Regions from separate parts of the Inediibacterium massiliense genome, predicted to be linked through region 3. Evidence: riboswitches for the same ligand, from Rfam matches in the RefSeq annotation. Region 3 holds a riboswitch; each other region holds the start of a gene.
The links. A riboswitch is a leader RNA that binds a small molecule or an ion and turns the genes downstream of it on or off. The one in region 3 is predicted to bind cobalamin.
Positions count from the first base shown of each region.

Region 1: it holds a riboswitch for cobalamin, as region 3 does, so the genes downstream of both, BN2409_RS03490 (Ig-like domain-containing protein) here and BN2409_RS01245 (DUF2162 domain-containing protein) in region 3, are expected to answer to the same signal.
Region 2: it holds a riboswitch for cobalamin, as region 3 does, so the genes downstream of both, BN2409_RS03400 (DUF2292 domain-containing protein) here and BN2409_RS01245 (DUF2162 domain-containing protein) in region 3, are expected to answer to the same signal.

Region 1 covers NZ_LN876585.1:159,491-170,532, reverse strand. The annotation lists gene BN2409_RS03490 (Ig-like domain-containing protein) at 1-3,742, opposite strand, end outside; cobalamin riboswitch at 3,877-4,066, opposite strand; gene BN2409_RS03485 (S-layer homology domain-containing protein) at 4,241-6,616, opposite strand; gene BN2409_RS03480 (prenyltransferase/squalene oxidase repeat-containing protein) at 6,681-11,042, opposite strand, start outside.
Region 2 covers NZ_LN876585.1:99,831-110,872, reverse strand. The annotation lists gene BN2409_RS03410 (prenyltransferase/squalene oxidase repeat-containing protein) at 1-4,326, opposite strand, end outside; gene BN2409_RS03405 (hypothetical protein) at 4,373-4,852, opposite strand; gene BN2409_RS03400 (DUF2292 domain-containing protein) at 5,243-5,395, opposite strand; cobalamin riboswitch at 5,549-5,723, opposite strand; gene BN2409_RS03395 (S-layer homology domain-containing protein) at 5,775-7,385, opposite strand; gene BN2409_RS03390 (VWA domain-containing protein) at 7,397-9,895, opposite strand; gene BN2409_RS03385 (BatA domain-containing protein) at 9,885-11,042, opposite strand, start outside.
Region 3 covers NZ_LN876583.1:190,105-201,146, forward strand. The annotation lists gene BN2409_RS01230 (cobaltochelatase subunit CobN) at 1-1,039, opposite strand, end outside; gene BN2409_RS01235 (DUF2149 domain-containing protein) at 1,053-1,376, opposite strand; gene BN2409_RS01240 (MotA/TolQ/ExbB proton channel family protein) at 1,354-2,037, opposite strand; gene BN2409_RS01245 (DUF2162 domain-containing protein) at 2,052-2,723, opposite strand; cobalamin riboswitch at 2,851-3,028, opposite strand; gene BN2409_RS01250 (LysR family transcriptional regulator) at 3,120-3,989, opposite strand; gene BN2409_RS01255 (sensor histidine kinase) at 3,991-5,421, opposite strand; gene BN2409_RS01260 (response regulator) at 5,418-6,080, opposite strand; gene BN2409_RS01265 (hypothetical protein) at 6,189-6,527, opposite strand; gene BN2409_RS01270 (TMEM165/GDT1 family protein) at 6,610-7,734, opposite strand; gene BN2409_RS16670 (DUF1540 domain-containing protein) at 8,115-8,273, shown strand; gene tnpA (IS200/IS605 family transposase) at 8,377-8,832, opposite strand; gene BN2409_RS01280 (ABC transporter ATP-binding protein) at 8,985-9,692, opposite strand; gene BN2409_RS01285 (ABC transporter permease) at 9,693-10,448, opposite strand; gene BN2409_RS01290 (ABC transporter substrate-binding protein) at 10,423-11,042, opposite strand, start outside.

The DNA of each region.
Region 1 (11,042 bases), on a different contig from region 3:
TTTTATTGATAATATCTATCGAAATAGACTCACAAACATTTTTATTTTCCTCTAAAACAGCTTTTATCACTACTTTTCCTGTAGATAAAGCCTTAAGATATATTTTTCCTTCTTCTTCATATATGTTTGCAACATTTTCATTATCTACAGACCAAATACATTTTACTCCTTTTATTTCATTGCCTATTTTATCAAAGGAATTTGCACTTAATAAAATAACATCATCTTTTCTTATTTTATTTTTATTACATTGTATTTTTACATTTTTTATTTCCAAATCTTCTACACTTAAATGCATCTCATTTTTTATAGTTGTACCTTCTACAGTGGCCGTAATGGTTACATTTCCTGTTTTTTTTCCATTAACTACCCCATTTTTTACACTGGCTATATCTTCATCAGAAGAGGACCATACAATAGAAGGATTCTCTATCCAATTATATTGATCGTCAAAAGCAACTAATTGTAGCTTGAGCTCTTGTCCTATCAAAATTTTATCATTCTTTGGTTTTAATATAGAAACGGTAGCCACATCTTTTGGCTGAATACTTTCATCATATTTGATAGAATGAATTTCAAACATAGATTTATTTTCATACATATCCACTAATGCTGCAAAAGCATTATAAGTAGCTTTCTCATTTTTAAAATCTAATCCTTCTCCTTGACAAAATCCTGAATTTTTTAAATCTCCTGTAGGAGATACAAACTTACTTTTTAACATACTATCTAACATTGTTTTTTTATTTTTCATCCATACTTTATCATAAAGGGGATTGATACCATTAGCAATTAACCCTTGGATCACAGTTCCTGTTGTGATTGGACTATTTTTAAAATATCCTCCATTTGCATCAAATCCACCATCTTCATTTTGTTGTTTTTTGATATACTCTATCCACTCATTTATTTTTTCCTCAACCCCACCTATATCCTTATGCTTTGCCAATGCCGTTAAAGCCAACGCCTCTGATTTTATTTCTTCATATCCTGAAACATTCTCTTTATTAGATACATTCATTAAACATAACAATGCTTTTACAGCTTCTTCTTTATTGTAATCTGCATCTACCATATCTAGCGCCATAATACAACAAGCTAGTGTTTCAATGTTTTTAGAATCCATAGATTCATTAATAATGAACTGTCCCTTATTTTCACCATCTTTGATTTGATGTGCCCTTAATAGGTCTACATAATTCTTAAATGTATCTTTTTTAAATTCATCTTTTCTAGGATCTTGCCCACTTCCCCTAACCGCAATAATCATTCTTGCATATTGAAGAGCCGTAGGTCTTGAATATCTATATATCTTCTTTTGAATCATTTCTTTGTCCATTCCTGCTGTTATCGCTGCTGGAGCTGCTAAAAATTCATACTGATTATATTCTTTATAATAACCTTTTAAAAATTCTATTTCCTCTTTAACTCTTTGTTTTAAAACTTCATCAGATATTCCTGATTGGATCTGAATTATAATTTCATCTGATATTTCTTTATTATTTTCTAAATACGCCTTTATTTTTACAGTTCCTTCTGCTAAAGCTCTTATGACTCCATTTTCTACTGTTGCTTTTGTTAAATCACTGCTTTCCCATAAAACAACTGGATTTTTTATTTGATAATTTTGTTCATCATATACAATAGCTTTGATTTGTAATTGATCTCCTTCTGTTAATACAACCGACTCGTTACTTTTTATTTCTATTCTAGAAGGAGCTCCTTCTTTTACATATTTAATATTATGATACATAGAAGCCTGTGCCTTTAGATCTACCAAAGCCCCCATAGCTGCATTTGTTTGAATATCTGCTACGCTTCCATTAAATGAACTTTTAAATCTTTGTCCATCTCTACACATAAGCATTGCATCTACTAAATTATTTTGATTTTTATACTGATCTTGTATCCTCCAATATTCGTCTAAAGGACTCTCTCCTATTGCTATGATTCCCTGAATCACTGCACTTGTAATCAAACAGCTTTCTTGATTTGAAAAGGAAGTTTCTTCTTTTATTAATCCCGATTCACTTTGTGCACTTTTGAAAAACTTTTTTATACCATTAATGGCATCTACCGCACCATCTATATCTTTATGTTTTGAAAATGCAATCATTGCTTTTGCTGTTAACTCCATATCTGGATTTTCATATCTTTCAAAATAGAAATTTCCATTATCATCTTTTTTTATTTTATGTATTAAAGCTTTTACAGCTTTTTCTGAATCATATTTTGCATTAGTCATGTCTAAAGCAATAATAGCATAAACAAGTTTATCTTCTTTGTTTTCATCTATATCTTCATAAAAGACAAATGAATCATCAAGTATTTTTTCTATCTCTTTTTTGGGATCTTCATTCACTGCAATAAGAGTCATAATATTTTTTGAAGTATTTAAAAGGTCATATGTTCCTGCATCTGTTGGAAATATCCTTTTTGTATTGTTAATTTCCTCTATATCCATACCTGAATATCTTAGTGATAATGCCAATTCTCCTACATATTTGCTTAAAGTATATTCGGATCCATAAAAGGTTGGATTTTTATATCGTATTGTAAGCTCCTCTATAGCTTCTTGAATCTTTTCTTCTCTTGTTTTTGATTTTGTAACTTCCAATGTAATACTATTGCTTTCTATCATTTCTTTATCTGTACTTTGAGTCACAGCCTTAATGCTTACATCTCCCTCTTTTAGGGTATGTATTATATACTGTTCATCTATTGTTACAATATCTACAGGTTCTATACTCCATTTTATTTGTGGATTTTTTATTTCTTTTTTATTTTTATCTTTAGCTATAACATTTACTTTAATATTTCTTCCACATTCTATTTCTTTTATATCTTGATCTAAAGAAATATTTATATGATCTATCTCTCCAACTTCTTGAATAGGTTCATCCTCTACTACTGTAATTTCTATTTCCTTTGGCTCACAATTTTTACAGTCTTTGCTTTCTATTTTTATTTTTACTTTTCCAACACTGATTCCCGTTATATTTCCTGTATCTTCCTCCCATTGGCCTGCCTTGGCTGTTGCTATTTTTTCATCTTCACTGCTCCAGCTATATTTTGTATAACTTGGTACATCTCCATCTAAATCATCCCAGTACGTATCTTCATTTCCTTCATCATCTACTACCATTGCATATAAGCTTATTGTTTCTCCTACTTTTATTTCTGTTTTTTTTGGCTTACTTCTAAATGCTATGTGTCTTTCATATTTAGGTCTGTCATCAATTACTGTAATTTCTATTTCCTTTGCCTCACAATTTTTACAGTCTTTGCTTTCTATTTTTATTTTTACTTTTCCAGCACTGATTCCCGTTATATTTCCTGTATCTTCCTCCCATTGTTCTCCCTTGGCTATCGCTATCTTTTCATCTTCACTGCTCCAGCTATATTTTGTATAACTTGGTACATCTCCATCTAAATCATCCCAGTACGTATCTTCATTTCCTTCATCATCTACTACCATTGCATATAAGCTTATTGTTTCTCCTACTTTTATTTCTGTTTTTTTTGGTTCACTTCTAAAAGCTATATGCTTTTCATATTTGGATTGGTTATCAATTTCTTTTATACTTTCTCCTGCCCCTATTTCTTTTTGTTCAATTTTACTTTCTTGATCTTCTATGAACATATCTTCTTCATGATCTGTTTGTCCATATACAAAATCAAAGGGTATTCCACTACATAATAAAACAATCATCAATAAAACACTCATTACTCGTTTATTCATCTTAAATGCTCCTTTCTATACCTATTTTGTTTAATTATACAAAAATCCTTGACTTTCAAAGAAAGTCAAGGATTTTTTATAAATATCTTCATAAACATTTATATACCTTGCACTTTCCTTAACCCTAGAAGGAAGTATGCTAAAAAATTTAGATAGGTCTCCTGGCTTGTGGATTAACGCTTTCCTTTCCCTTCCCAAAATAAAATATATTTCAGTGGTATGTCAAAGAATTGCTCCCCACTTACAGTGGCTGGACCGCTTAGGATTTTCACCTAATTCCCTTTTTATCTTCTCAAAAGAAGAACCTAAATTAAAATACTATGTAGTTTAAATTATAATTATTACTAAAAAAGTATTAATATGTCGAATTCAGACATGTAATATTTTATATTATTTCTCATATTTTTTCAATACTGGATATTTTATTTGAAAATTTCTTATTTTATGACTATAGATATATAAAAACAAAAATGCCAGCATATGCTAGCGTTTTTTGTTTTATTGTATGGATTTATATAATTTGTAAAGCATAACAGCTGCTTGTGCTCTGTTTGCATTTTCTTTTGGCATAAAAGTACCATCTGGCATTCCACTAATAATAGATTCTTTTACACATAATGCTGCATTCTCATTTGCCCAAGAAGCTATATTTGCTTGATCAATAAATCTTTCTAATTCATTTATACTTGCTTTTTCTTTTCCTTTTTGAGTCAGTACCTTTCCAATAATTGTTGCCATTTCTTCTCTTGTAATTTTTCCATTTGGATCAAATATAGTTTTGCTTCTTCCACTAATGAGTCCATTTTTGTAAGCAGCTTTTACATATGGAGCATACCATTGATTTTCTTTTACATCTGTAAAGCTTAATTTTGTATCTTCTGTATCTAATTGAAGCATTTTTGTAATTAAAGTTGCAAATTCTGCTCTTGTAATAGATGCACTCGGGTCAAATAGCTCTTTACTTCTTCCATTGATGATACCTTTTTGAGCCATTTCTTCTATAGCTTCCTTTGCCCATTCATAATCTTTTAAATCATGAAATCCTATTTTTATTTCTTCTTTTTCTACTTTTTGAGCAAAATATTTGCTAAAATGACTTGTTTCAAAGGTAACCATCTTTGTATCTTGATCATATTGACCACCCATGTTTTCTATAGTTTCCTTATCCTTTAGATAAAATACTTGCACTACTTCTTCTTTTTTAACTTCTCCATTGTATAAAATAGCTACTTTTATTTTTTCTTTAAATTCTTTAATCGGTTTTTCCCCTAAATAAACTGTCAAATCTACTACTGTACTTTCTTTAGGTATAAAAGAATACAATGTATTTTTTTCTATTTCCTTTACATTCAATATAATATTGTCTTTTACTTCCTCAAATGTATTTTGTGTAAGGGTAAACACTGCTTTTTCTGTTTTCACAAGAACTTTTTCTATATTGTTTTCTTTTGCTATTTTTATTGTATTAGCTGGTAAAATGGTTTCTACTTCTTGTTTATTTATATTTGGCATTTGAAGAATCATCTTGCCTTCTATATTCTTAGCTTCTATATGATTTTTATTACATTTTTCTTCTAAGATTTTTACTGTATTTTCTATATCCTTAGCCAATTCCTTTACAGTATTTTCACCTACTACAATAGTTGCTTTTTCTTGTTCTATATTTGCTTTTTCAATTTTTTTTGTACTTGCTTTTTCCAAAGTCTTTTCCATAAGCTTTTGAGTATTTTCTATAATATCTTTTGCATTTTCCTTGCCTATTCCTTTAATTACTTTTCCATTTGCATCTATAAATTCACCTGCTAAAATAGTAACTTCTTTAGAATCATTTATTTTATCCATAAGCTTAATAGTATTTTCTATATTTTCTTTGACTACTTGATTGATTTCTTTTTGATTCTCTGATCTAGATATTTTTTCTGAAGCTTTTCCTAATATATTTACTATTTTTATATTTTCTTTGACTACTGTTTTTGCTCCTTCTTCACTTTTTACTTTTTCTATAGCCTTTTGTATAGACTTAGAAAAATCTTTCCCATAAAATACTAAATTTTTAACATCTTCCTCTGTTTTTATTTCTTCTACTTTTTTATTCAATTGCTCTGCAACATCACTAATGGCCTTTGTAATATCTTTTTCGTTTACATTTTTATCCTTGATCATATTTTGAATATGGTCTATTTGATTTTGCACTTTTTCATTTTTTTTGGAAGAAACACTGCCTCCTCCTCCAATATCTTGCCCAAGATCTACCGTATAGAGCCATTTAATTGTATCTCCATTATGTACTTGTACAACCCCTGCTCCTACATCTGGAAATTTTTCATTTATAGAAAACATCCATCCACTTTTTTTACCTTTATCAAATTCTCCTTGTCCATCTATGCTTGCAATATATCCTTCTCTATCTACATAACTTTTATTATTTTGTTCTAATATTCTTTTTGTAATACTTAATACTGTATCATTTTTTTTCATCTCTACTTCCGTATATGGCAATATAATTCCTTTGTATCCTTTTATATATATAGAAACCCTCTCTTTATTATTAGAATTATTATGATCTCCACCATTTACTAAATTTAAATCTACTTCTTGTTTATCTCCTTCAATATTAAACCTAGCTTTATATTTTTTATTTTTGTCCAATGAAAACGAAAATTTAAAATTCCCCTCTTGATCTGTTTTTCCTTGATTCATATAGTATTTTTGAGAATCATCAAATACTTGCAATGATACTGGGGCATCATAATGATTTGTATTTCCTATGAACTGAATTTCCTCCCCATTGATTCTACTTTCTATATGAATCTGTGCAAAAGAAGATATAGTCATGCATAAAATCATACCTATAATACATAAAATTTTTTTCATTCTTTTCCTCCTCAACAATTATATACTTTAGCTTCCCTATAATAGAGAAGCTAAAGCCTATTCATTATTTTTGAACTTCTACAACAAAAGGATTGATTAATAGTATATTTTGATCTTCAAAATTATCCCATACAAAGCTTTTGACTTGATAATTTCCATTTTGAGGAACTAAAAATCCTCCAATCAGATCTTTACTCTCTCCTTGATTTATATTTTCTATCACATAAGAATAATTGATCATTTTTCCATTGTCTTGATTATATAATGCAATAATCAAAGTAACATTTTGATTATTTTCTCCATTATTTTTCACTTTTACTTGTACTTTTGCTTCTTTTCCATTTTTAAATACTTCTTCTCCTATTTTTGTAATATCAAAATTTTTCATAGGTAAAGCTTCTACCTTTAGTTCTATTGTATCTTGAATTTTTTCATTTCCAACAACCTTAGCAGTAATGCTTACTTTTCCTTCTTGAATTCCTCTTACAACTCCAGCTTCATCTATTGTTGCAATTTTTTCATCTAAACTTTTCCACTCAATTTTTTCTGTAATGATTTCTTTATTTTCTTCATCCCATATTTTTACATGGAGTTTTAAAGTGTTATTTACTTTGAGTGCATTTATATTTGGTTTTTGAATCTCAATCTTACTAATACGAGTTGGTTCTACATCAATCATTCTCAATTCGTGATACATAGACTTTCCTTTATATAAATCAGCTAAAGCCATAAAACATTGTTCTGTTACACTGTTAATTTCTGATCCATACTCAGATTTATTTTCAAAATGATCTTCTACTTTAAATGAAAGTAAAAAATCTAACATATTTTTTCCATTCTTTACCCATTTCTCTTGTAATGGATTTTCTCCTACAGCAATCAGCCCTTGAATCACAGCAGCTGTAGTATATGGATTGTTTTGTCCCCATGCCACAAATCCTCCTGTATCTTGTTGCTGTTTATGAATATATGAAACCCCTTGATCTATGCAATTCTTTACACCCTCTATATTTTTATGCTTTCCAAGAGCCATAATACTCATAGCTGTTGTATCAATGTCTCCAAAACTTCCATCACTTTTTTGAAAACTCATTAATGCTGTTACTGCTTTTTGTACTTGATACTGTGCATCTGCCATATCTAATGCAATCATACTAAAAGCTGTTTGAGTAGGATATGTTCCTTCTGCTTTTACTTCAAATATTCCATTTTCTTTCTGATAATTTGTAAGCTCTTGTACATAATTTTTACCATAAGCATTTCTTGGATTTTTTCCTGCTGCAATTAACCCTATGATATTAGACGCATAGTCTGAAGCTTGAGCTGGATTTTCTCTGATTTTATATTTTTGTTGTATCTTTTTTATATCCTCATAAATTTTATCACTAGAATAGTGATATGCTATAGTTTCTCTAAATGTAAATTGATCTTTCTTCTCATAATACTTTCTCAAATCTTGGATCGCATCTTTTATCTTTTCCTGATTACTATTTTCTTCTATAGGCTTTTGTTCATATTTGATCTTTAAAGTATGATACATAGATTTTTGAGTATCTACATCTATTAATGCTGCAAGAACCATACCTGTTGCTGAATCTGTATATTCTTTATAACTAGATTTTTGAATATCATATACAAAATGATCATCTTTTTTAAATGCCATCATACCATCTAAAACAGTCTTTCCATTTTTCTTAAATTCCTCTGAAAAAGGATCTTTTCCTGCTGCAATCATAGCTTGAAGAGCTATTGCATCGTACTCAGATACTTCATGAGGATCACTACTAATACTGCCTTTATTATAATCAAATCCTCCTGTATCAATTTGCATCTCTTTTAAATCCTTTACATACATATCTATCTTAGAATTTACATGTTCTAAATCTTTATGAAAAGACAATGCAATAAGCACTTCTGATGTAGTATATACACTAGGATTTTTTAATTTTTCATACTCAGATGTTAAGACCTCAATTGCTTTTTGCACATCATATGTTCCATCAGCCATATCTAATGCAATCATACTATAAGCCTGTGTACCTACATTATTTCCGTCTATATTAAAAATTCCATCTTTGTTTTGGGATTTCTCCAAGGCTTCTACATAATTTTTACCTTTATAATTTCTAGGGTCTTCTCCTGATCCAATAATCCCCATAATATTTTTAGCATACATCTCTGTTTCATTATCTAAAACAATATACGTTCTTTTAGCTTCATCTTCTCTTAATTCCAATTGATTTTGAAGCTCACTTTTATCTAATCCAGCCAAATTTAAAGCCATTGCCTGAATATAATTATATTTATTATCTTTTTTATAATAGTCCTTTAATTCTTTGATTGTCTTTTTCAAAATATCTGAATCATCTAATACAGGCTCTATATTTTTATACATAGATTTTCCCATATATAGATCTGAAAGAGCGGCAAAAGCACGTTCTGTAGAAGGAATATCTACATAATCCCCCATCATTTCACAAGCTCTAAAAGTACCATCCTCCATTTGATCATGAAGCATAGATGTAACTAAATTTTTATCGCCCTTCATCCATTCCTTAGACATAGGATCTATATCATTTGCCATTAAAGCTTGAATTACTAGTCCTGTATATTGAGGAGTATCTCCGCATCCGCCCATATCAAATCCACCATTTTCTGATTGATTAGATTTTAAATACTGGATCGCTGAATCTACTAATTCAGAAACACCTTTTATATCTTTATGTTTAGATAAAGCAATTAAAGCCCATGCAGTCTCTTCAACATCTTCAAAATGATCTTGATCTTTCATATTGATTAAAGCAGTTATTGCTTTTTTTTCATCATATTCTTCTTGTGCCAAATCTAACGCTATTATTGCATAAGACTGCTTATATACATTTGAATCTTTTCCTTTTTCTACAAATTTTCCTTCTTCATTTTGTAAATTCATCAATTCTTGTACATAATTTTTATCCTTATATTTTTTAGGATTTTGTCCAGAAGCAATAATTCCCATAATATCCTGGCTATAAGACAATACGTCATCTTTATTATTTAATTTGTATTTTTGTTGTATATCCTTTACATCTTTTTCTTTTTCATTGCTCATATAATAAAGAGCTAAAGCTTCTTGAGAAGAATAAAAAATAGGTACATCTTTTAATGAAGAATTTTTTCTAGTTTGTGTAGTTGTTAAATAATTTCTAAGCTTCAATGTTGCATCTTTGATGATTCCCTTATAGCTTGTAGCCTTTTGCACATTTTGATAAGAAGACTTTTTATTGATTACATCTGCTAATGCAATAAATGCTTGTTCTGTAGCCTCATCTTTATAAAAATATTCTGCAGATTTCCCTTGATTGCATACAAAATAATTTAGTTTTTTAAATTTTAGTAAAGCATCTATTAAAGTATTTTCTCCTTTGATCCATTCTGAATCTGTCAGTGGATCAATACCATTTGCAACTAATGCAGAAATTACATATGCTGTTGGTACAGAGCTTTCCACTTTTTCTCTGCTCATCATGTCAAGCATCTCAAATCCACCAGTATCTAATTGTTGTTGTTTTATATAATCCAATTTGGAATGGATAAATTCCTCTACTCCATCTATATTCTTATGAGAAGCTAATGCAGTTAAAGCCACTGATAATAATGATATATCTTCTTGATCTTTATTATTTTTCATAATACATTCTACGGCCTTTTGTTTATCATATTCCTTTTGTGCCATATCTAAAGCAATGACTGCCCATTCTGTTTGTTTTACTCTTCCTATTTTAAAACTTCCATCTGCTTGTTGCCCTTCTTTTAATAATTCTAAATATTGGTTTGCACCTTGTCCTGAAGATATTAATCCTATACTATTCATTACATAAGGAAGTGTCCCTTGATTTTTATTTAATTGAACTTTGTTAGCCAAATCTTCCACATCTTCTTGAATATTTTTACTAGTTACATTCATTCCTAAAGCTTCTAATGGCCTATAAAAAGCAGGTTGTGTTTCATATTTAGAATCCATTCTTGTTTCCATGGAAGTTAGATAATCTCTTATTCCATCAATTGCCTCTTGAATCATTTTTTCATAATTTTTTTGTGTATTTCCATCCTTTATACTAAATTTTTCATACATAGACTCCCCATTAAAAATATCTACCAAAGCTGCAAAAGCAAATTGAGTGGCCGTAGGATCATCATATCCTGATCCTTTTCCCTCTGCAAATTCAAATCCTTTGTCCTTTAGTTTGCAAGCAAGTAAAGAATCTACAAGGGTTCTATTCCCTTTTTTAAAAGAGTCTGATAATATATCTTCTTGAACCAATACCAAGCCTTGTATTACAGGTCCTGTAGCATGTGGACTATTACCCATACCAAAGGCATCATATCCACCTTTTTCTAGCTGATTATTTTTTAAATACTGGATTGAAGATTGAATGATAGATTC
Region 2 (11,042 bases), on a different contig from region 3:
ATTTGCACAAAGTCCTATAATAGTTTGTGAAACACTTTCACTATTATCTTCTGAACCCCAAGAATCAAATCCTCCATTGTCTATTCTTTGTACTTTTGATAACCAATTTGTAGCCTTCTCTACTGCATCTTTTACATCTTGTCGATTGTGATAAGGCGCTAAACTAATAAGTGTCATAGATGTAATATCTACATCGCTATTTCCACTCATGTATAAATCCCATCCACCATCGCTATTTTGTTTTTTAAGTACATAGTCCACTAATTTTTCTCTTGTATAAGTAGCCGTATTAGGAACAAAATATCTGTTTGTATCCATGGCAATCAATGCATAAATCACACCATTTAACCCTTGAAAATAAATTTCTCCTTGTTCATCATAATTATAGATTTTATCAATTAAATTATATCCACCTACATTTCTTGCATCTCCACCTGCTGCGGAAACTCCTAGAGCCATTCTTTCGTAATCTGTTACTTTATCAGAAGTACAATTATTTTCTTTTGCCCATTTAGCAACTTCTTCTAAATAGTCTTTTTGAACAGCCTTTCCTGCATTGGCAATACCTACAACCTTCCAGTCAGAACTATATGTTCCATGATCTTTTAAATATGCGCCTGTTTTTTTAATTGCTTCTCTTACTTTAATAATATATTGATCATTTATATCTACTTCTACATATTCTATTATAAGTGTTTTTGTAGATATATTTCCTTTTGAATCCTTTGCTGTAATTTCTATGATATTGTCTCCATCAATTAAATTTGCTACATAGTTTCCTTCTTCTTTTGTTTGTATTTCTTTCTCATTTACTTTCACTACTGGAGTTACTTTTCCTTCTCTTGCATCATTTGCAATAACAGAAAATTCAACTTCTTGATCATTGTATACAAAACCATCTTCTATACCTCGTACATATATTTCTGGAGGTATAATATCCGGTTCGTTACCTGCTACATAGAATACTGGTGTTCTATATATAGATCCTCCAAACCCACATTCTATCATATAGTATCCACTTCTTACATTCTCAAGAATCTTGTAATCCATATGAAGTTTTCCATCTGAATCCAACTTAGCCTTTACTTTATATGGTTGGAATGCATAAACTTCAGGTAAACCTTGGTCCGTATAAAATTCTCTAGGTGCTTTGTGATAATAATCCATATCACAATTGTATAAAATTAAGTCTGTTTCATTTTCTGCATAATCTTTCATTTCAAATAGAACTTCTAAATTATTTCCTGCATCTACTCTATATTTGTTTAATTTGATTTTATTTAAATTATCTTTTGTATTAACAATTGTATATTCTACTGTAGAGCTATTTCCTGCTTGGTCTTTAGTTGTAATGACTATTTTATTTGTTCCTTCAACAAGGTCTAATCTGTATCTGCAGTATGCTACTGGCTCTATTCTTTCAACCTTTTCTCCATTTAACATAACAGTTACATCTACATTTCCATCTGTTAAATCGTAAGCCGTAGCTTTCATAATAATATAATTACTATGTACTTCACATTCATCACCAGGTTTAAGATCTCCTATGTCTCTAAATGCAGTTTTTATTACTGGTGGAATTGTATCTGTTTCTTGATTTACTTTGAAATTTATATTTGCATTAGATTGATCCTCTTTAAAATAAAAGTTTATCCAATACTCTCCAGGCTCTATCTCTTTTAATATAGTTAATTTCTCTACTGCTTTTCCATTTACAAGCTTTCCTTCCTTAGTCATCTGCTTACTGCCTTCACCAGGCTTTTGACCATCTTTGCCTGGAGTCCAATAATATCCTCCACCTAATTTTTCTATTCCTAGTATATATTCTGCGTCTTTTAAATTATCAAATTTCGTACCTATATATATAGTTATTTCTTGATCCTTATTTTCATCATTATTATCTTTTTTGATGATTTCTCTTGTTTCTGTAAATACTACTGTTCCAGAGCCATTGTATAAAACTTTTTTGCTTATTTTTCCTTTTCTACCTTGTTCATCTGTTGCTTCTACCATTACTTCTTTTATTTCATTGATTCCAGCCTCATTTTCTGGATCTTTATGAAATGTAATCATATAAGACCCATCTTCTTGCTTTTCTATTTCTTCTATTGGATTTGTATTTTCTGTTGGAGTAGGGATTCCACCTCCAAGTGTCATTCCATTTTTTACAAAGACTTTTGGTTCTAAAAGATTTCCTTCTTTATCTTTTGCATCAATTGTTATAGATATAGTTTCTTGATTATAAACAACTTGATAATCTTCTATTCCTTTTACACTTATTTTAGGTAAATCTTCAGGATTTTGTAGATCTACTTTCTTATATGTAATATGAATTGTCTCATGAGCTTTATTTCCTTTATCGTCTTTTGCATATAATTCAATAATATTTGCTCCTTCTTTTAAAGAAGCTGTATATTGATTATTTTTTTCTTGTATTTCTATTTCATTTACTTTTACAATCTTATCTTCTATCTTTTCATCTCTTCCATTTTTAGCAAAAACCATAAAGCTTATTTCTTTTTCTGTTACTTCTTGATGATCTTTTAATCCATTTACTATAATTTTTATTTTATCGTTCTCTGGATTTGCATAGTTAACAAAATATTGTTTGGATGCTTTATTTTCTGATTGATCTGCGGCTTCTATAGTTATTATATTGTTTCCTTCTATCAATGTAGCTTTGTATGTATATATCCCATTTTTTTCACTGACTAATTCAATTTTTGTTTGATTGCTTGTTGCTGTTACTTTTGGCTCAACGATTCCATCCACATCATCTTCTGCTAAAACTGTAAAGGTTATTTCTTCTGTTTTTACTGTCTCATTGTCTATCCCTTTTATAGTTAACTTTGGTGGGATCTTATCCACTCCTGCAGCAATAAACTGAATTGGTGTTTTAGCAAGAACCACACTGTCAGTACCTACCCCTTTTACTAACCCAATATAATAATCTTCTCCTACATTACAACGTTTTGCAACACTTGATTTTTTCGATAAATCTATAATTGTTTCATTGTCAAAATATCTAAAAGTTCCTTTTCCTTCGCTATCAAAATCTACTCTAGTAAGATTTAGGTGAGTCCTACCATCACTAAATAATATATATATATATACATCACCTTCATTATAATTTTTATATTCTTGAGCTTTTACATTTACTTCTAGTTTCCCATCTAAGGCTACTACTTTTTGATTTATCGATATAGTAGCTTCTTCTGATTTTGTTTCGCTTACTATCACTGGTATTTCTATTTCTTGCGTATCGCATCTCACTATATTTATGTTTATTGTATATTCTCCAGTTTCTATATCTTCAGGTATTTTAAATGTACAGCTACCGTTTCCTTTTTCATCTGTATCCTCTGATTTTCCTCCACCTAAACCCTTAATCATTTTTCCATCTTTATACAAGTTTACTTGATAATCATATTGTGGCCAAGGTTGAGGAGTTACTGATTTCCAATTTGCTATATGTACATCTACCCTCACACTTTCTCCTAGTGCTACTTCTGCTTTGTCTAATTCTGCTGTACTTTTATCTTCTGGTTCTTCTTCTTTTACTGTGAATTTTTCACTTGCAATGACTTCCCAATCATATCTATCTGCTATTCCTAAATAATGTACTCCTGGATTTAATTGGGATGTTTCATCAAATTTTATTTTGTTGCTTTCCCCTTTATAAGTAAATCTTCCATTTCCTTCACTATCAAAGTTTATTCCTGCATATTGTACTGGTCTATTACGTTCCTTTACTATTTCATTATTTTCATCTACTAAGTATAAATTGTAGCTACTTGAATTTGCACATTCTGCTGCTTTTATTTTTAACATTAATTCTCCACCTGGATATATTTCTGATGGATTGATTTCTATAGTTGCTTTTTCTGATGATTTTACTGTTGCTTCTTTTTTCTCTGTTATTGATTCTGTTTTTTGAACTTCTTTTACTTTTATTGCTTCTTCTTTTTTATTTTCTTGTACTGGTTCTTTTTCTTCTAATTGCAGTAATTTTTCTTCTGATTCTAGTATTTCTTCTACTTCTGTTTTTTCTTGTATTATTTCTATTTCTTCTTGTTCTTCTTTATTTTCTTCTACCTTTACTTCTTCATCTGTTACACTTTCATCTTTTATTTCTTCATCTTTTATTTCTTCTTGATTATTTACAATTGTTTCTGTAGCTTCTTCATTTTGTTCATCATCTTGCACTACTTGATCTTCTTCTTGTGCATAGGACGGCATAAAGCTCATACATTCAAAGCCTGCAGTAGTAAATACCATAGCAAAAACTATTAAGTATGATAATAGTTTTTTAAATTGTTGCTTCATAATATCCTTCCTTTCAATTTTACTGTAAATAATAGTTCTAGTATGCTTATTTTACTGTAAGCAATGCTTTTGCAATTACTCCTTCATCATCTATTTTTGATCTATCTCCTATACCTAAATAGTATTTCCCTGGTTGCAATGTATAGTATCCAGCTGATTCACCAAAGTTTAATTTGTTTGTTAATGGATCCCATGGAGCTCCTACTGACAATAGTCCATTTCCATCTTTGTCAAACTTTACTCCTGCAAATTGTACTGGTCTATTTCCTTGTTTTATAATATCTCCCTCTTCATTTAATAGATAAAGATTAAATGCACTTGAATTTGCATATTTTGGTGCTTTTATTGTCAACTCTACCTCTTCATCTGGATATATTTCTGGCGGATTGATTTCTATTGTTGCTTCTACTGTACTTTTATTACCTTGTGCACTTGCCACTCCACTGAAATTAAAGCTATAACCTGCAAATACCATAGTAAATACAGCTAAAAAACATACTATCTTTTTAAAATTTTTTGTACACATAATACCCTTCCTTTCATTATTAAAATTTAATCTCTATAGAAATCTCATCTTCTATATCACAACTTCATCACCCCAATTTTCATAAAATTTATATAAAATCTTAAAAAGATTTTATATACAAAAAAGGCATCACTATTTTTAAGTGATGCCTCCAGTTTTCTGGTCAGCTTTTACTTAGATACTACAAAAACCCACTTTCTTTGGGTAGGTTTCTACAAAATATGTCATATTTATTCTATATTTTGTATAGCGCCTTTTCTTGTAAGTATCACTGAATATTCAGACAGTTATTTTGACTTGTGAATCATTCCTTTTCATGTCCTATAGAAGAACCTAAATATATAATGTATAAAGCTGTAAAAACCTGTACTAAAATATAGAATAATTCTATTATAGTTTTATAGATCTCTTTACTTCTTCAATTCTTATAGGATATCCATCTTGTATAATTACCTTTACTTCTCCATATCCAATTTTTCTGATTAATTCAATTAACTTTTTTTCCTTAGCATTTATACTCATCATCATATCATTTTGACTCATCTTAACTCCCTCCTATTTATATATTTTAAAATAGGAGGATCAAGCGGGTCTTAATTTAAAAATCTCTATCTTCATTATCAGATAGAGATTTACACCATAGATAATATTTTTCAATATTCTATACATGTGTGTATTTCTCCTTTCTTCGGAAGGATCTCTACAAAATATTAGGCAGGTCTCCTGACTTGTGAATCATAGCTTTTCTTTCCCTTCCCAGTTTCCCAGTGGTATATGAAATATAGCTCCTCACTTACAGTGGCCGGACCGTTTAGGATTTTCACCTAATTCCCTATTAATCTTCAATTCAACCTAATATTTTACATTTTTTTATAATATTCCCTTATATTTTAATAGTATAGCATTTATTATTTTTGTCAATCTATTTATTCTTTATTTTTGATAAACTCCATGATATTTGTGCTCTATTTACAGGTTCATTTTCTTTAAACCCTTCATATAGTAATCCTTGATCCTTTGCTATTTTTACATAAGGATAAGACCAGCTTTGTCCATTTGCATCTATATTTTTTACTTCTCCTTCTAAACCTTTGGCTTTTACCAAGATAACTGCAAGTTGTTCTCCTGTAATACTTTCAGTTGAAGCAAAAGTATTTTCTCCTGTTCCTTTGATGTATCCTTTTTGATCACAAAGTCCAATAGCTTTGCTTGCCCAATGATTTTCATCTACATCTATAAATTTAATAGATCCTGTATAATTTTCTTTTTCTTTCTTTAAATTTAAAGTATTGATTAATAAAGTAGCAGCTTCTGCTCTTGTAACATTCTTTTTAGGTTTAAATGTTCCATCTTCATATCCTGATAATACATAATTATAAACTAAATCCATAATTTCTTTAAAAGCAAAATCTGAATCCTTTAAATCAGAAAATAAATTTTTTTCAGCAGTAGATCTATATTTTTCATGAAGCAAGTCATAAGCGGCTTTTTTATTATATGCATCAGCCAAACCATATAAAGCTTGTTCTGTAGACATGCCATTACTATAAACTGGTAAATCTTCTTCCTCTAGTACATGTACAAAGCTTCCATCTTTGATTTGAAATGTTAAAAGAGCACTTACAGGATTTCCTCCAGATTTTTTCGTCCACTCGGGTCCCATAGGATCTTGTCCTAATAAAGTTATGGCTTGAATTGCCCATGCACAACTTTCTGGATTTACTGTTCCCCAAGACTCAAATCCTCCATTATCTAATTGTTTATTATGTAAAAAATCTAATGCTTTTTTTACATGAGGATTTTTTTCATCTTCTCCTAATATAGCAAATGCCATAAGTGCTCCTGCAGTCATATCTACATCTGATTCCACCAATTTATAATCCTCTGGATCATCAAATTTTTTTACATCAAAGGTAAATCCCCCATCTAAATTTTGTTGTCCTTCTAACCAAGAAAGACATTTGTCTCTATTGGGAATAGGCTCTCCTGCACAATGCATTGCAATAATTCCAAAGATATGAGCATTGACTAAATCTTCTCCTACAGGCTTTCCTGTTTCATTATCCATTACACTATCTGCAAAATGTCCATTTGGAAGCATAGTATTTTTTTCAATTTCTACTAAATTTTTTCCTCCAAAATTTCTTGGTTCTTTTCCAGAAGCACATACAGCAATAATCGTTCTTTGAAAATCTGTATTCACTCCTGATCTTAATCCATTTTCACAATATCCTGGCTCTAACTTTGCTGCTTTTACTTCTTGTTCTCTAAAGTAAGGTCCATTTTTACCATCTACTGTCCACTTAGGTCCTGCTACATCTTCTCCAAATCCAAATAATCCTAATGCAGGCCAATCTAATATTCCTTCATATTTTCTATCTTTGTATGTATCATGATAGTACTTAATAGTCTTTTGAGCAGCATTGTATACATCATCTCTACTCACTTTACTTGCTGCATCTGCATCAAACATAAATACATTAAAAATCATTAAAAAACTTAATAAAAACAATAATCCTCTACACTTTTTCATAAAAACCCTCCTTATCTTTTTCGAATCCATATATCTCCTATAAATGCCAAAATGGCAACAGGAAGCAATATAAAATCTAATGCTAAATACCCTTTGTTTTTATTTTTTATAGGAAGTGAAAATAAATGGGTATCTTCATTGACATATTCTTCATCTGTAGAAAGTTTTAAAACATCTAATTTATTTTGTACCATACGATCCTCTGGAGAATAATCTATTTTTATTCTTCTTGTATTTTGTTCTATGACTTTACCATTTTCTCTTTGTTTAATCGTTAATGCATATTCTCCTACCTCTGAAAGGGATATCTTTTTATAAAATTTGCCTGCCCCCATTCCATCAAAGAATATATTTTCTTTCTCATTAGGCCCTTGTAATACCCCTTCTATTTTTTGATGATCTCCTTTTTTTCCTGTTTCTACAAATATTTCTACATCCCCATTTTCTATATTTGTTTCTATTTTCATAGAGCTATTTTGTTCTCCTAGTGTATAGTTGATAATTTTAGACCACATTTTCTCAAATTGATCCCATAGGATAAAATCATGACTCCATTTTCCATTTAAATCTGAAGTCCATACTACTACATTTCCTAGTCCATATTTCCATGAAGCTAAAATAGGGTCTTCCTCATCACTTTTTAATAGGAGTGTAGCTCCACTCTTTATACCTGTCCCTATATAGCCTTTTAAAGAAGGGATACTTGTCTTTTCTAAGAAAGATGAATTTACCCACTTTGGAGTAAAAGTTCTTTGATTAAGATATTTTTTAGATGCCAAATAAGTTTCTTTTGCAAATATTTCAGGAATCGTATAATAATCTAATGCTATATAATTTCTTCCCTTTGTCCCATATCCTAATTTTTTTAATACATCTTTTTCTGAATCTTGTCCTAGGGCTACAGTAGATAAAGTAATTTTTTGTTCTTTTAACTTTTCTACTATTGCTTCATAGCCTTCCTTTTCACCTTGTCCATCTGTTAATAAAATCATATGCTTTATTTTTGTATCTGTATCTTTTAACTTTTCTATTCCTTTATAAATTCCAGGCTGAATAAGTGTACCTCCACCTGACTTTAGTCTTCCTACTTCTTTTTTTATATTTTCTTTATCTTTTACAGACTTCATTGGAACAATCCATTCTAATTTGTCTGAAAAAGCTAAAATACCTATTTCATCATTTTGATCTAGTATATCTATAGATCTTATAGCAGCTTCCTTTGCCATCTCAATTTTTTTGACACCATTTGCAGTATCTTCCATACTTCCAGATACATCTATTAATAAAACAAGTCCTGTATTAGGTTTCTTTTTATTTTCCTTCATTTTGCAATTTACAGGTAATACTTTTTCAAATAAAGTATTTTTGTATCCTCCTAGTGAGAAAGTATTTTCTCCTCCTATAAATAAAAGACCTGTTCCTTGTTCTTTTACACAAGTATTGATATTTTTTTCAAATTCTTTATTTATTTTTTCGTAAGGTATATTGACCATACAAATAGAATCAAAGGAAGATAAAAAGTTGAGATCCGAAGAAGCCCGCTCTATAGTACACTCTTCATATACTACAGGCAAATGACTCAATAGATTTCTTATGTTTCCTACATCTTCATTTTCTCCAATAAGTAATATGCGGCTTTTTTCTTTTGTATCTATATAAGTGGTACAAATATTATTTTTTCCATTTTCATCTTCTAAAAAATTAATTTCTCCTTTTAAAGTGCTTTTCTCTTTGATCGGAATATTGAATGTAAATTCATTTTCTCCTTTTTCTACTTTTACATTTTCTTGTATGATTTTTTCATTATTTTCAAAAAGATAAAATTCTCCTTGTGTACCTATATTACTTCTAATATGAACCGTTACAGGAGCATTTTCTCCTATATGAATATTTGTAGGAAGGTTGATTTCCTTTAACTCTACATCCTTACCCCTCTCGTTTTTCAAAGGATATATACTCATATTTACATGATTATGACTTATTTTTTCTTCGATCTCCTCTATACTTCCCATATTTTCTTCTCCATCTGTAAATAGAATGAGTCTTTTATTTCTATTCTTTGGAAAATAAGATAAGGAATAATCTATAGCCTTTTGTATATTTGTTCCTTGTGCTTCTACTTTTGTTTGAAGATTTACTTCTTTTATTTGTTTGGTAAGCGGAATTTCTATCATAGGCTCTTTCCCAAAAGTAATGACACCTATTTCATCTTTATTTTTCTTATCTTTTATATTATTATTTATAACTTTTTCTATTTCTTCCTTATGATTTTCACAACTCAAAGATCGATCTACTAAAAATAAAGTAGTTGTATCTTTACTAGTGAGTACCATTTCACTTCCAAATAAAACTAAAATCAATGATAAAATTGCAATCATTCTAAAAAGAATCCATCCTATATACTTTTTTTTAGGAAATAAATTTTTATATACAAAGCTTTGATATATAAAATATCCTAAAATTCCTATGCTAAAAAGGATGTAGTATATATTTATTGTATTAAGATGCACGTCGGTACACCTCCCATTCTAAAACCATAAGTAAAAGTATGAAAAATACTATGTATTTTGTAAAATGAATTTCTATATTTTCTATTTTATTATTTTCTGTTTTTATTGTATCTTTCAATTCTCCTTTTACCATAGGCTTAGGAGGTTGATAGAAATTTAAATATTCTCCGTCTAAAAACCAATCTATTGTGTTTTGAATAAGAATTGGAAAATCAGGAGTATATACGATATTGCTATACTTAAAATCTATACTTTCTACTCTTTTTTCATCTTCTTTTCCATACGTCATCAAAGGTCTTTTTTCTGCCATTAATATTGGAAGATATCCCTTTTTCGAAGAAATACTATTTTTTGTATAGCTATTTTTAAGAGTCATATCTTTTACAAAAATAGAATCTTTCTTTGAAATGTTTACAGGATCTTTTAAAATTTCCCCTTGATTCATAACCCATACCTTTTGATTTTTTAAAGAAGGATCTATTTGGTCTACAATATAAAGCTCAGGATGATCTTCTTTTTTCACAAGTTTTATGTAAGGAATACTTTGTAGTGCTTTTTCTAAAAATTCATTTTCAATTCCTAAAAATACTCTTTTTTGATTTTCTTCTCCTAATAACAAAATAGATGTATTGTCTTCCTTTAACATATCTTCATTTTCTATTTGAATTTTAACTTTTTTTGAATCTATTGGAACATGAAAAGAAATATTTTCTTTTTCTAATCCATTGATTTTAACTTTTTTCATATCCTTTTGATTTTTTTCATTCATCATAGATACAAGTATTTCTTCATCTTCTTTATTATTATTTTCAATAGTAACTAAAGCTTTTTTTGTGTAAAAATCATAGTCTATATGATGAATTCCTATATTTTTTAATTTCTCTCCTACCTTTACTATGGAAGCTTTTATTGGAATTTCTTTATTGGTCACAATCATTTTCTTTCCAGAAAAATTTTTCATACTTTCATAAGCATGCGTAAGATCCAGAGATTCATCTGTACAATGAATATTTTTGATATAGTTTTTAATGTCTTCCTTGCTTCCTCTTTCAATAGGTATACTATTTTCTTCCTTTAATAAAATTAAATTTACCTTTGTATTTTTATCTGTATTTTGAAGGATTTTAAAAATTTTATTTTTCCCTTC
Region 3 (11,042 bases):
TGCTTGTTTGATACCAAGTCTTATATGCTTTTAAATCCTCAAATATTCCTGGCATAGATGGCTCTGTTGTAATACTTTGTTTTATTTTTTCAATCAATGCGGCATCGGCAGTTCCATTGAGTTGATTCATAATCGCATCATATAAATCATCTGCTGTCACACCATTTTGATTTTTTAATGATCTATAAGCTGCATCTATGATCATAGCTGTTTTTTGTGGATCATCCTTATCATAAACAGAATTTGTTACAGTCTTTAAAAAGTTATCTGAGTTTTCAAAGGAAAAAATCATATCTTTCCAATTCTTTTCATAAACTGCATCTACTACACTTTCTTTTATCATTCCATTTAGCAAAGAAATATTTTCTGCATTTTCAGATCCATATACAGTATTTTGTACTGTATGATGAATATCATTTGTAATCATTCCCATATTTTGTGGATCATTTTGAAAAACTTCTTGAATAGTTTTATAAAAATGATCTACATCAAATGAAATATTTTCTGCATCTGGGTGATAAATGAACCGCTCCGGCATAGTTACTGTTTTGATAGATTCATTTACTTCCATTCCTCCTAGCTTTCCTAAGAAAAGAAGGAGTCTTTTCATATTCTTTACTCCACCCTTTACAAAATAATCTTTTAATTCTTCATCTTTAGTATAATCTAACGAAGGATAATCTTTGCTAAAATCACTACTTCTTGTAATGTAAATATGGCAAGACTGTGGAGCATCTTTAATCATAGGTCCTAAATTATCAATTCCTTGGGAACCTACCATCTCCAATAGTACAATATTTGTATCCTTTAACTCATCTTTTACTTTTTCTATATCTACATCTTTACTAAAAATCTTTAAATCTAGTGGATACTTATCTTTAATTTCTCCATAAGCTTGAGCAATAGGCGCCACATTAGTATCACTTACAAAAATCAAAACTTTTGTAGTCCCTTGTGCATTTGCAAAAGACATATTCATTCCTAAAATCATAGTAAATAAGATCATAAAGATCATAAAAGATTGATAATACCTTTTCATTTTCTTCCCACCTTTATTTTTTTACTTCTCCTTCAATCAAAATCAATTTTCCTGTTTTAGGATCTTGAAATACAGTTCCCATTTCATTAAATCCTTCTCCTGAGCCCTCTTCAAAATCAGGAACTTCTTTTAATTCTTTTCCTTTATCCACCTCCATAATTTGTTGAAGTCTTTGTTGCATTTTTTGTCTTTCTTCTGGTGTCTTTTCCTTAAAAATAACACTTTGAAGGTTCCAAGAAACAACTAAAGCTACCATAAGTCCACAACAAAATACCATCATTACATCCATCAGATTGGCCATACCTGCTAGTGGATCAGTTTCCTCCTCTTCTAACATTCTTCTTTTCTGTCTCCTGATCAATTTCTTCCCCTCCATCAATAAGTTCTAATAACACTTCCATGCGATTTAAATCCTTTTGATACCATCTTTTTCTTACTTTGGATATAATAGATGCTAATGCACCAGCGGCTACTCCTACTACAGTAGTATCAAAGGCAATAATCATAGATTCAGAAAGTCCTGCCACATCCCCTTGTCCAAGCTGCCCAAGTCCCGGTCCTAATGGTATCAATGTTCCCATCAGTCCCAATACAGGACCAAGCTTTGTAATTAAATCTGTTTTGTCTAATATTTTTTTTATTCTAGATTCTTCTTGATCCAAAATATCTATAGCCAACGCTTTTTTAGAGCTTACATCTATATCCTTTTTTTCAATATAATCAAGCAATACATTTTTTTGTCTTTTAGGCAATCCGCTTTTTTCTACTACTTGACATAAATTATTCTTTTTCCAAACTTCATCTTGTACCTGGCAAAATACTTCCATTAACTCATTTTTTTTGTTTTCTTTTCGTTTTTGCCACTCAGCAATAAAATTACCAAACTCCATAAAAATAAATAAAACCATCAAAAGCAAAAAAACGATTACAGGTATTAAAAAGCTTTGAGCAATGGCATGTAATATAGTAGTTAGTGACTTAGAACCTACAATGTTCAACTTTGTATCCTCCTTTAATTTTTTATTTTATATTGAATGAATCCAATACTAGTTACCCCAGTCATTCCAACAAATACTGCTTTTAATATTTTTAATGAATCCACTTTAATTGGAGAAAAACCCATTTTTGCAGCACTTACATAATTAGGAATAAACAATCCTAAAAGCAATGTAAAAATTCCAAAGAAAATCAATATGCTATTGAATATACTTGATGGATTTATATTGAGACAATCTATCATCCACTTCATTCCAAACCCAACTAAAAGTATAAATACAAAAAACAAAATAGCTGTAATCATTTCTAGTAGATGATCTGTTCTTTTTAACTGTCCTTTTGTAAGCATGACACTAATAGACATGGCCAACAGACAAAAAGGACAAGGTAGATAAGCAAGTATTTTATGACCCATACTTTCCTTTTGTGAAGATGAATGATGAAGTCCTAAATAAATTAAAAATACAGACAGCATCATAGAACCCACAAAGGTATAACGATCAATAAAATGAGCAATATATTTCATATGGCTGGTTAGAAAAATACTTAAAAAATACAAAACCAATGAAAATAAAAAGCTAATCAAAGCCATATACCTTTTATTTGTAGAAGATACTCCTAAAATCATTCCTGTTTTTACGCTCAATACAAATAAAGCAAACATCATAGTAAAAATTGCAGTCCACAATCATATCACCTCCTTTTTGTTGGAAATTTCTAATAAAAAAACCTCTCAAAAAGAGAGGTTACACACAAAATAATATGAACTTTTTAAAGTCATTTCTATGTACACCCCCCTATGACCCGTAGGATTTATGTGCTCGTCATAACAGGCAGGTCTTCTGGCTTATGGTCATTATCTTTTGCCTTCCTTCCCAGTTTCCTAGTGGATATAAGCTAAGACTACCATTTTACAGCGGCGGGACCGCGCAGGATTTTCACCTGCTTCCCTTTTCATCTATATTTCTATAGACACCTATCGACATATATTGATTTTGTACGACTACATTATAGCATATGCCATTGTATTTTTCCATAAATAATTAAAAAAAATATAATTTTCCATTTTATATAAAATGAAAAATCATATTTTTTTAGCAAATTGAATAAAATCTTCTATAAAAGAATTTTTCTCATTTTTTCTCCAAATAAAATAAAAAGCTCTTTTCATCATAAATTCTTTCATCTCTATAACCTTTAGACTTCCTTCTTTTACTTCTTCTTTGATAGCTTCTCTTGATAAAAATGTATACCCAAGATTCCATTTCACTAAAGACTTAATGGCTGTAATATCTCCTATTTCCATAAAAATATTGTAATCATATCCTTTTTCCTTTAAATCATTTTCTATAATAGCTCTTGTTCCTGACCCTTTTTCTCTAATGATTAAATTTTCTTTTAATAAATCCTCTATCTTTATTTCTCTTTTTTTACATAAGGGATGATCACTTGAAAATACAGGAACCAACTCATCTTCTTTAAACAAAATAGAATCATATTTCTCTTTTTTAAAATTCCCTTCCACTAATGTAAGATCAAATTTTCCTTCATCCAATCTATTTAATATATGCTCTGTATTCGATACCTCTAAAATTACTTCATGATTTGGAAAACTTATTTTGTATTTTCCTAATAAATCTGGAATAATATAAGACCCTATTGTTTTTGTAGCTCCTAATCTATATCTTTTGATAATACTACTTTGATTGTTTAAAGTTCGAATAAATTTTCTTTCCATAGTCAATATTTGATCAATATGTTCATATAAAAGCTTACCTTCTTCTGTTAAAAATATCTGTCTCCCATTCCTTTGAATGAGAGTTACTCCATACAGATCTTCTAAATACTTTATATGTTGAGTAACTGCTGGCTGGGTAATATTTAACTTTTGTGCGGTCTTTGTATAGCTTTTTAGCTTTGCCAATGTATAAAAAGTAATTTGTCTAGTACACATGCTATTGATCTCCTTTTTTGATCTCAAACCAAAATTCAACTCCATCTTTCTTATTCTCTACTCCAAAAGAACTTTTATGGAGCTTTAAAATTCCTTTTACGATAGAAAGTCCTAATCCCGTTCCTCCTAACTCTCTCGTCCTTGCTTTATCTATTTTATAAAAACTATCCCATATTTTATCCATTTCTTCTTTGGGAATAAAATCTCCTGTATTATATATTCCAATTCTTATAGTCTCCTTCTTTTCTTCAAGAGAAATGACTAGCTTTCTTTCCTTTCCTATATGATGAATTCCATTGTTTATAAAATTTAAAATCACTTGTTCTAACTTATATGGATCTCCTATTGCAATCCAGCTATTTCCATTTTTTTGAATCTGCCCTTTTATATTCTTCTCCATGAATACATAATTGTATTTTTGATAAATCTTTTGTATCAGTTCTTCTATAGAAAAAGGTTCTACTTGTAATTTTATATTTTCCGAATCTAGTTTAGAAAGTTCCAACAAATCCTTTACTAGTTGATCCATTTGATCTGTCTCATCTATAATCACATGGCAATAAAATTTTTTACTTTTTTCATCTTGTACTATATTTTCTAAAAGCCCCTCTGCATATCCTTTAATGAGTGCAATAGGACTTTTCAATTCATGGGAAACATTTGCAATAAATTCTTTTCTTAACTCTTCCATTCTTTTTCTTTTTTCTATATCTTTTTTTAATTGTTCATTTGAAATATTTAATGCTTTTATAGTTTCATTCAATTGATGAGATAAAGAATTCATAGTATTTCCAAGTTGTCCTATTTCATCTTTTCTGTTTCCTTCATATTTTGTATCAAATTTTAACTTTGCCAAATCCTTTGCTACTTCATTTAAAGCTACAATAGGCTTTGTAAATTTCTTTGCATACCAAAATGCCATAAAAGTCCCAAGCATTAAAGAGAATATACCTATATAAATATAAAATTCTTTTGCAACCATCACACTTTCCTGTATAGATGCAATAGAGCTTTGCAAAATAATGATTTTATCATCTATGGGAGCTGCAAATACTAAAAATTTGACCTTCCATTTAGGATGTTCAAAGGTTTCCATTACTTTTTCTCCCTGCAAAACCCTTTTGAATACTTCTTGACTTAACATAACTCCCATCTTTCCTTTTCCATGCCCATAAAATGAATCATTAGAAGATATAATGACAACATTTCCTCCTAAAACATTTTCTATTTTTCCTATAGTATCATTCAAATTTTGTGGATTTTCTTTATATGTATTTTCAATTTCTTTTTCATATTGAATTAAATTTTCTTTTTTTCTTTGCAAATAATATTCTTCAATATATTTTGTATGAAAAATCCATGATATGGTCACAATCATCAAAATAAATATCATAATTCCTACGAATAGCTTCATACCTATGGAATTTCTCATTTCTTCACCTCAAATCGGTAGCCCACTCCTCGAACAGTTTGAATCCAACTATTTTTTTCCTTTAACTTCATTCTCAATCTCTTGATATGTGTATCTACAGTTCTTAAATCCCCATAATAATCATATCCCCATACTTGATCTAACAATTGTTCTCTTGAGAGAGCTTTTCCTTCATATTTTGCTAAAAAGTAAAGGAGTTCATATTCCTTTGGCGTTATATCTATTTCTTTTTCATTGATAAACACTTTGTGGGCACTATGATCAATCTTCATATCTCTTATCTGTATCAATTCTTCTTCTTTTTGTATTCTTTTTAAGAGAGCTTTTATTCTAGCTAATAATATTTTTAAAGAAAATGGCTTTGTAATATATTCATCTGCTCCTAACTCAAAACCAAACAATTGATCAGATTCTTCACTTCTAGCTGTAAGCATTACAATAGGAACTTTAGATACTTCTCTTAATTCTTTACAAACTGTCCACCCATCATATTTAGGCATCATAATATCCAAAATAACCAAATCAATTGCCTCATCAAATAAGTTTAGCGCTTCTTTCCCATCTTCTGCTTCTACAATCAAGAAGCCTTCTTTTGTTAAATAATCCTTGATCAGTCTTCTCATTCTGCTTTCATCTTCTACCACAAGAATTTTGGCCATTGCTTCACCTCCTATTTTATTATACCCAAAAAAACTAAGGTCTGATTTATCAGACCTTACATATTGTTTAAAATTATCTTTTAGAAAAGTCATACAAATAAGGAACATTTAACATCCTCTTCCTTGTCCATTTCCTTTGCCTTGCCCTTTTCCAAATCCTAACCCTAATCTTTCATGTTGATCTCTATTTTCTCCAGGAGTTGTACATTCTTTCATTCTCTCTTCAATAACTTTTTTATACTGATCTCCTTCTTCTTTTGTAATCTCTCCATTCTTTACAAGTTCATCAATATGAGCATTTTTTTGAGTCATTCTTTCTTCTACAGATAAATTACTCCATCTCATACCTACCTTATTTTGACTTACTGGCTCCTCTGCTGCAAAAGCCCCCATACTAGATCCTATCACTAACATTCCTAATACCAAACCAATCATTCTTTTTTTCATAAACTTCATCTCCTCTCTTTGATAAGTTTATTATATCTATAGATTGTGGCATCTTTGTGACAATTCATAGTCTTTTATGTGATCATTCTATATTTTTATATATTCTATCTTCTACCTTACTAGCTATAATTTCATTTTTCCCCTTTAACTTTTCTAGGTAACTTTTCATATCTTTATACTCTAAAAATTCTCCTATCAATATGACTTCTAGCATATTTCTCACTTGATGAATCCTTTCATCTATCTCATACTCTTCCTCTTTGCTCTTATGAAAATACATAAGTACTGCACTTAAACTATCTATGACTCTTCCTTCGTCAAAATTTTTATTTAAACTCTCTTTTAAAATACCTATTTCTTCTTTTGGTAAAGATTCATTTTGAATAATATTTTTGATAAGCTTCTTTGTATATCCAATCATACAATGTCTTCCTTCACATATGCCACATTCTTTTTCCCCAAGACAAATTTTTTCTAAACTTTCTTGTATATTGTGGGTATGATCATAAAGAGTAATAGCTGCTTCTTTAAAAACAGATAAAATTCCTTCTTTTTTTGATTTTATCATAGGTTTTACTACAATATAGATACAGACTCCTATTACAATAAAAAATATACTTACACTGACAGAATTGATATAAGATTTAGGAAGAGTATGATATAATTTCGTCACTCCAAAGATCATAAATATACTAGCAGAACATATTTTAATGAAAATTTCTGGAATCTTATCTCCAATTTGACTGCCTATTAAAATAGCAAGTCCACTCGTAAGAATCATTCCTGATACAGTTCCTAATAATACAAATATAGGATGTGAAGAATCTACTGCCAATGTAATGGCACTTAACTGAGTTTTATCTCCAAGTTCTCCTATAAAAAATGCGACTGCGACTGTCAAAATAGGTCCTATATTCTTTTTTTGCTCCTCCTCTTCTTCTTCCTCATCTTCTTTTAGTGTCCAAAAAGCAAAGCCCACAAATAAAATTCCTGCTGCAATCTGCATTTTATCTAAAGGAATCAAATTGGAAAGATAATTTCCTAAAGCTACAGCTATTCCATGATTTAGAAACGAACCTATAAAAACACCTATCAGCACTTCATATACTCTAAATTTAGTAGCAAAAGTCATGGCAAGGATTTGAGTTTTATCTCCCATTTCTGCCATAAAAATAAGAAATAATGATTTTACAAATGATGTAAGCATTTTGGTCCTCCTTTTTACATTTATATTTCTTTGTACAAAATATCAAAAGCGAGACTCATAGCTTAATAAAGCTATTTAAATAAATAGCTTTATTAAGCTAAAAGTCTCGCCCCTTTTTAAAAAAAGTAAATAGAACCAGGTATTTTCACCAGTATGTTGATTCGTATTTGCAAAAAAATTTTGCGGCTACTCCCTTTTTCACTTAAAAGTCATTTAAAAATATATCATATATTATTATAAATCACAAGTCCTGTAATTATTCAAATTTAAAATATTACTATCTTTCTTATCTATACCTTTTATACCTTTATTTCCTGTTCGTATAAATTCTTTATCATGAGCATATACTATTTATGAATCCTTAAAAGGAGGTCTCACTTATGAAAGCAAATAATAGTATTGGATGTAATGTAACAGAATGTAAATATCATGCAAAGTCAGTTCCTCAGTGTAGTCTAGATCATATAGAAGTTGTCAAACATGAAACCAATGCGACTACAGTAGAATGCACAGATTGTGGAAGTTTTGAAAGAGCATAATAATCATCCACCAGCTTAGCTGGTGGTATTTCTTCAGCCCTATAAGGGCCGGTTATGTGCTTGCGCCTTAAGGCGCTTTTGGTTTCGCCAGCTGCAAAACCCTTTACTTGCTACCCTTAAAAGGGTCCATATATTCTTTTATACTTATTTGATCAGATATCATATCTTCATGCAATTGTTCCTTTATATATTGTTCTATTGCTTTTTTATTACGTCCAACTGTACTTACGTAATATCCTCTGCACCAAAAATGTCTGTTCCCATATTTATATTTCAAATTTGAATATTTCTCAAATATCATTAAACTACTCTTACCTTTTAAAAATCCCATAAAACTTGAAATACTCATCTTTGGTGGTATTGATACCAACATATGTATGTGATCTGGGCAAGCATTTGCCTCTATTATTTGTACACTCTTCCAGTCACATAACTGCCTTAAAATCTTTCCTATTTCTGTTTTCTTTTCTCCATATATTTCTTTTCTTCTAAATTTTGGTGCAAATACTATATGATATTTGCAATCCCATTTCGTATGTGATAAACTACTCTCGTCCACTGTGACGACCTCCTTTTGTTTCTTAGATTTGGCTGACGAAACCTTTTCTATTTTAACAAAAGGAGGTCTTTTATTACATACTCATCGCTAAAAGCTCTTTGGAACCACCCGCATAGCAGGTGGTTTTCTTTATACAATAAAAAGCCTGATTTTCAGGCTTTTTTTAATATATATTTTATATGATCTATATTCTTTCTCATATGATCTAAATTTCTTTCTTCCTTTTTTATATCTATAAAGAAGGTTTTTTTTATTTTTACAGGAGAATCACTAAATATATAGACAACATCTCCTAATAAAACAGCATCTTCTATGCTATGAGTAACAAATACAATAGTTTTTATATCTGTATGAACTAAATGTAGAAATATTTTCATCATTTCGTTTTTTGTTTTGATATCTAATCCTGTAAAAGGCTCATCCATAAGAAGTAAATCAGAAGGATATGCAAATGCTCTTGCCATGGAGACTCTATGTTTCATCCCTGTACTTAAATCTTTTGGATAATAATTTTCAAAACCTTCTAACCCGACTTTCTTTATATATTCCTTTGCTATTTTTTCTCTTTCTTCCTTTTTATAAACTTTTTTTAAAACAAACTCAATATTTTTTTGTACACTTTTCCAAGGCAATAATCTAGGTTCTTGAAAAAGATAAGAAATGGATAAATCATCTAAACCTATAATCTTTCCTTTATCAAAGGGAATGACTTTACTGAGTATATTGAGTAGAGTTGTTTTTCCACATCCTGATGGACCTAAAATACAAGTTGTTTTCTTCTTGGGTATACTCATATGAAAATTTTCATAAATAGATAGATTTTTATAACTTTTATATAAGTTTTCTAGATTGATATTCATCTATATTCTCCATCTCATTATTTTCCTTTGTAAAGATTTCAATATTTTTTCAAATAAAAAACTTAAACCAATGGCAATGAGGGTCCATGCAAAAACTAAATTTGTTTCTATATAAACCTTTGAATTATAAAGACTTGTCCCTATTCCAGCTTTCGGCTGACTTAATACTTCTGCTGCAATAACAGCCTTAAATCCGATCCCTATAGCATTTGAAAGTCCAGCCATAAAAAAAGATGCAATAGAAGGTAAATAAATTTCTGTAAATAAATCTATAAGATTTACTTCATAGATAGATGCCATTTGTATTAAATTTTGGTCTACATTTTTTATTCCTTCTGAAACATTTACACATATAATAGGAAAAGCTACTAAAAAACTTACAAAAACAGGAACATTCTCTGTATGTATCCAAATCAATGCTAAAATAATAATAGACATAATAGGGGTAGACTGAATCATTGCTAAAGGAGGCTCTAACATTTTTTCCATAAAAGGATACATTCCTATACAAAATCCTACTCCCAAACCTAATATAGCAGAAATTAAAATTCCAATACCACCTCTTTTGATGGTATAAAAAACTATTTTGATAAAGTCCTTTGATTGTAAAATATTCAAAAGGCTTTTATATGTATTTTCTGGAGAAGGTAAAATCAATTCATTTCCAATTTTAAGTGTAATAATTTTCCATATCCATATCAATAATACAATAGATAAAATAGTTGGATACTTATCTTTCATAGTAAAAATTTTCATCCGGAAGTTTTCCTCCCACATCTTTTGGTGAAAAATCATATAATATTTTTAAATAATTATTTACAGAATCCTTGCAGGCTTTTGCATCATCAAATTCAATATTACATCTTGGAATAGCTACCTCTGCCATTTTGGCATTTATTCCAACTCCATGCTTTTCAGTCAAAATACCTGCTTGTTCATGATTTGTATTTACCCAATCTATAGATTGTTTATATTCTTTTAAAAATGCATCTACTACTTCCTTATGTTCTTTTGCAAATTCTTCTCTCACTACTATACAGCCTTGAGCAATATATGTTTTAGGATTGACCTTTTTCCATTCTTCTTGTAAATCCATAGCCACTTTTAAATCTTTATTTTTCATTTGAACCATGGTTACAAAAGGTTCAGGTAAAACTGCCAAATTCACTTTTCCTGCCGCCATCCCTTGAGCTAATTCTAATTGAGAAAAAGTATAATCTATTTTTACATCTTCTTCACTTAATCCATTCTCTTTTAAAAGATATCTAAAAATCACATCTGGATTAGAACCTTTTCCAATAGAATAAATAGTTTTGCCCTTTAAATCACTCCAATCTTTCATTTCTTCAT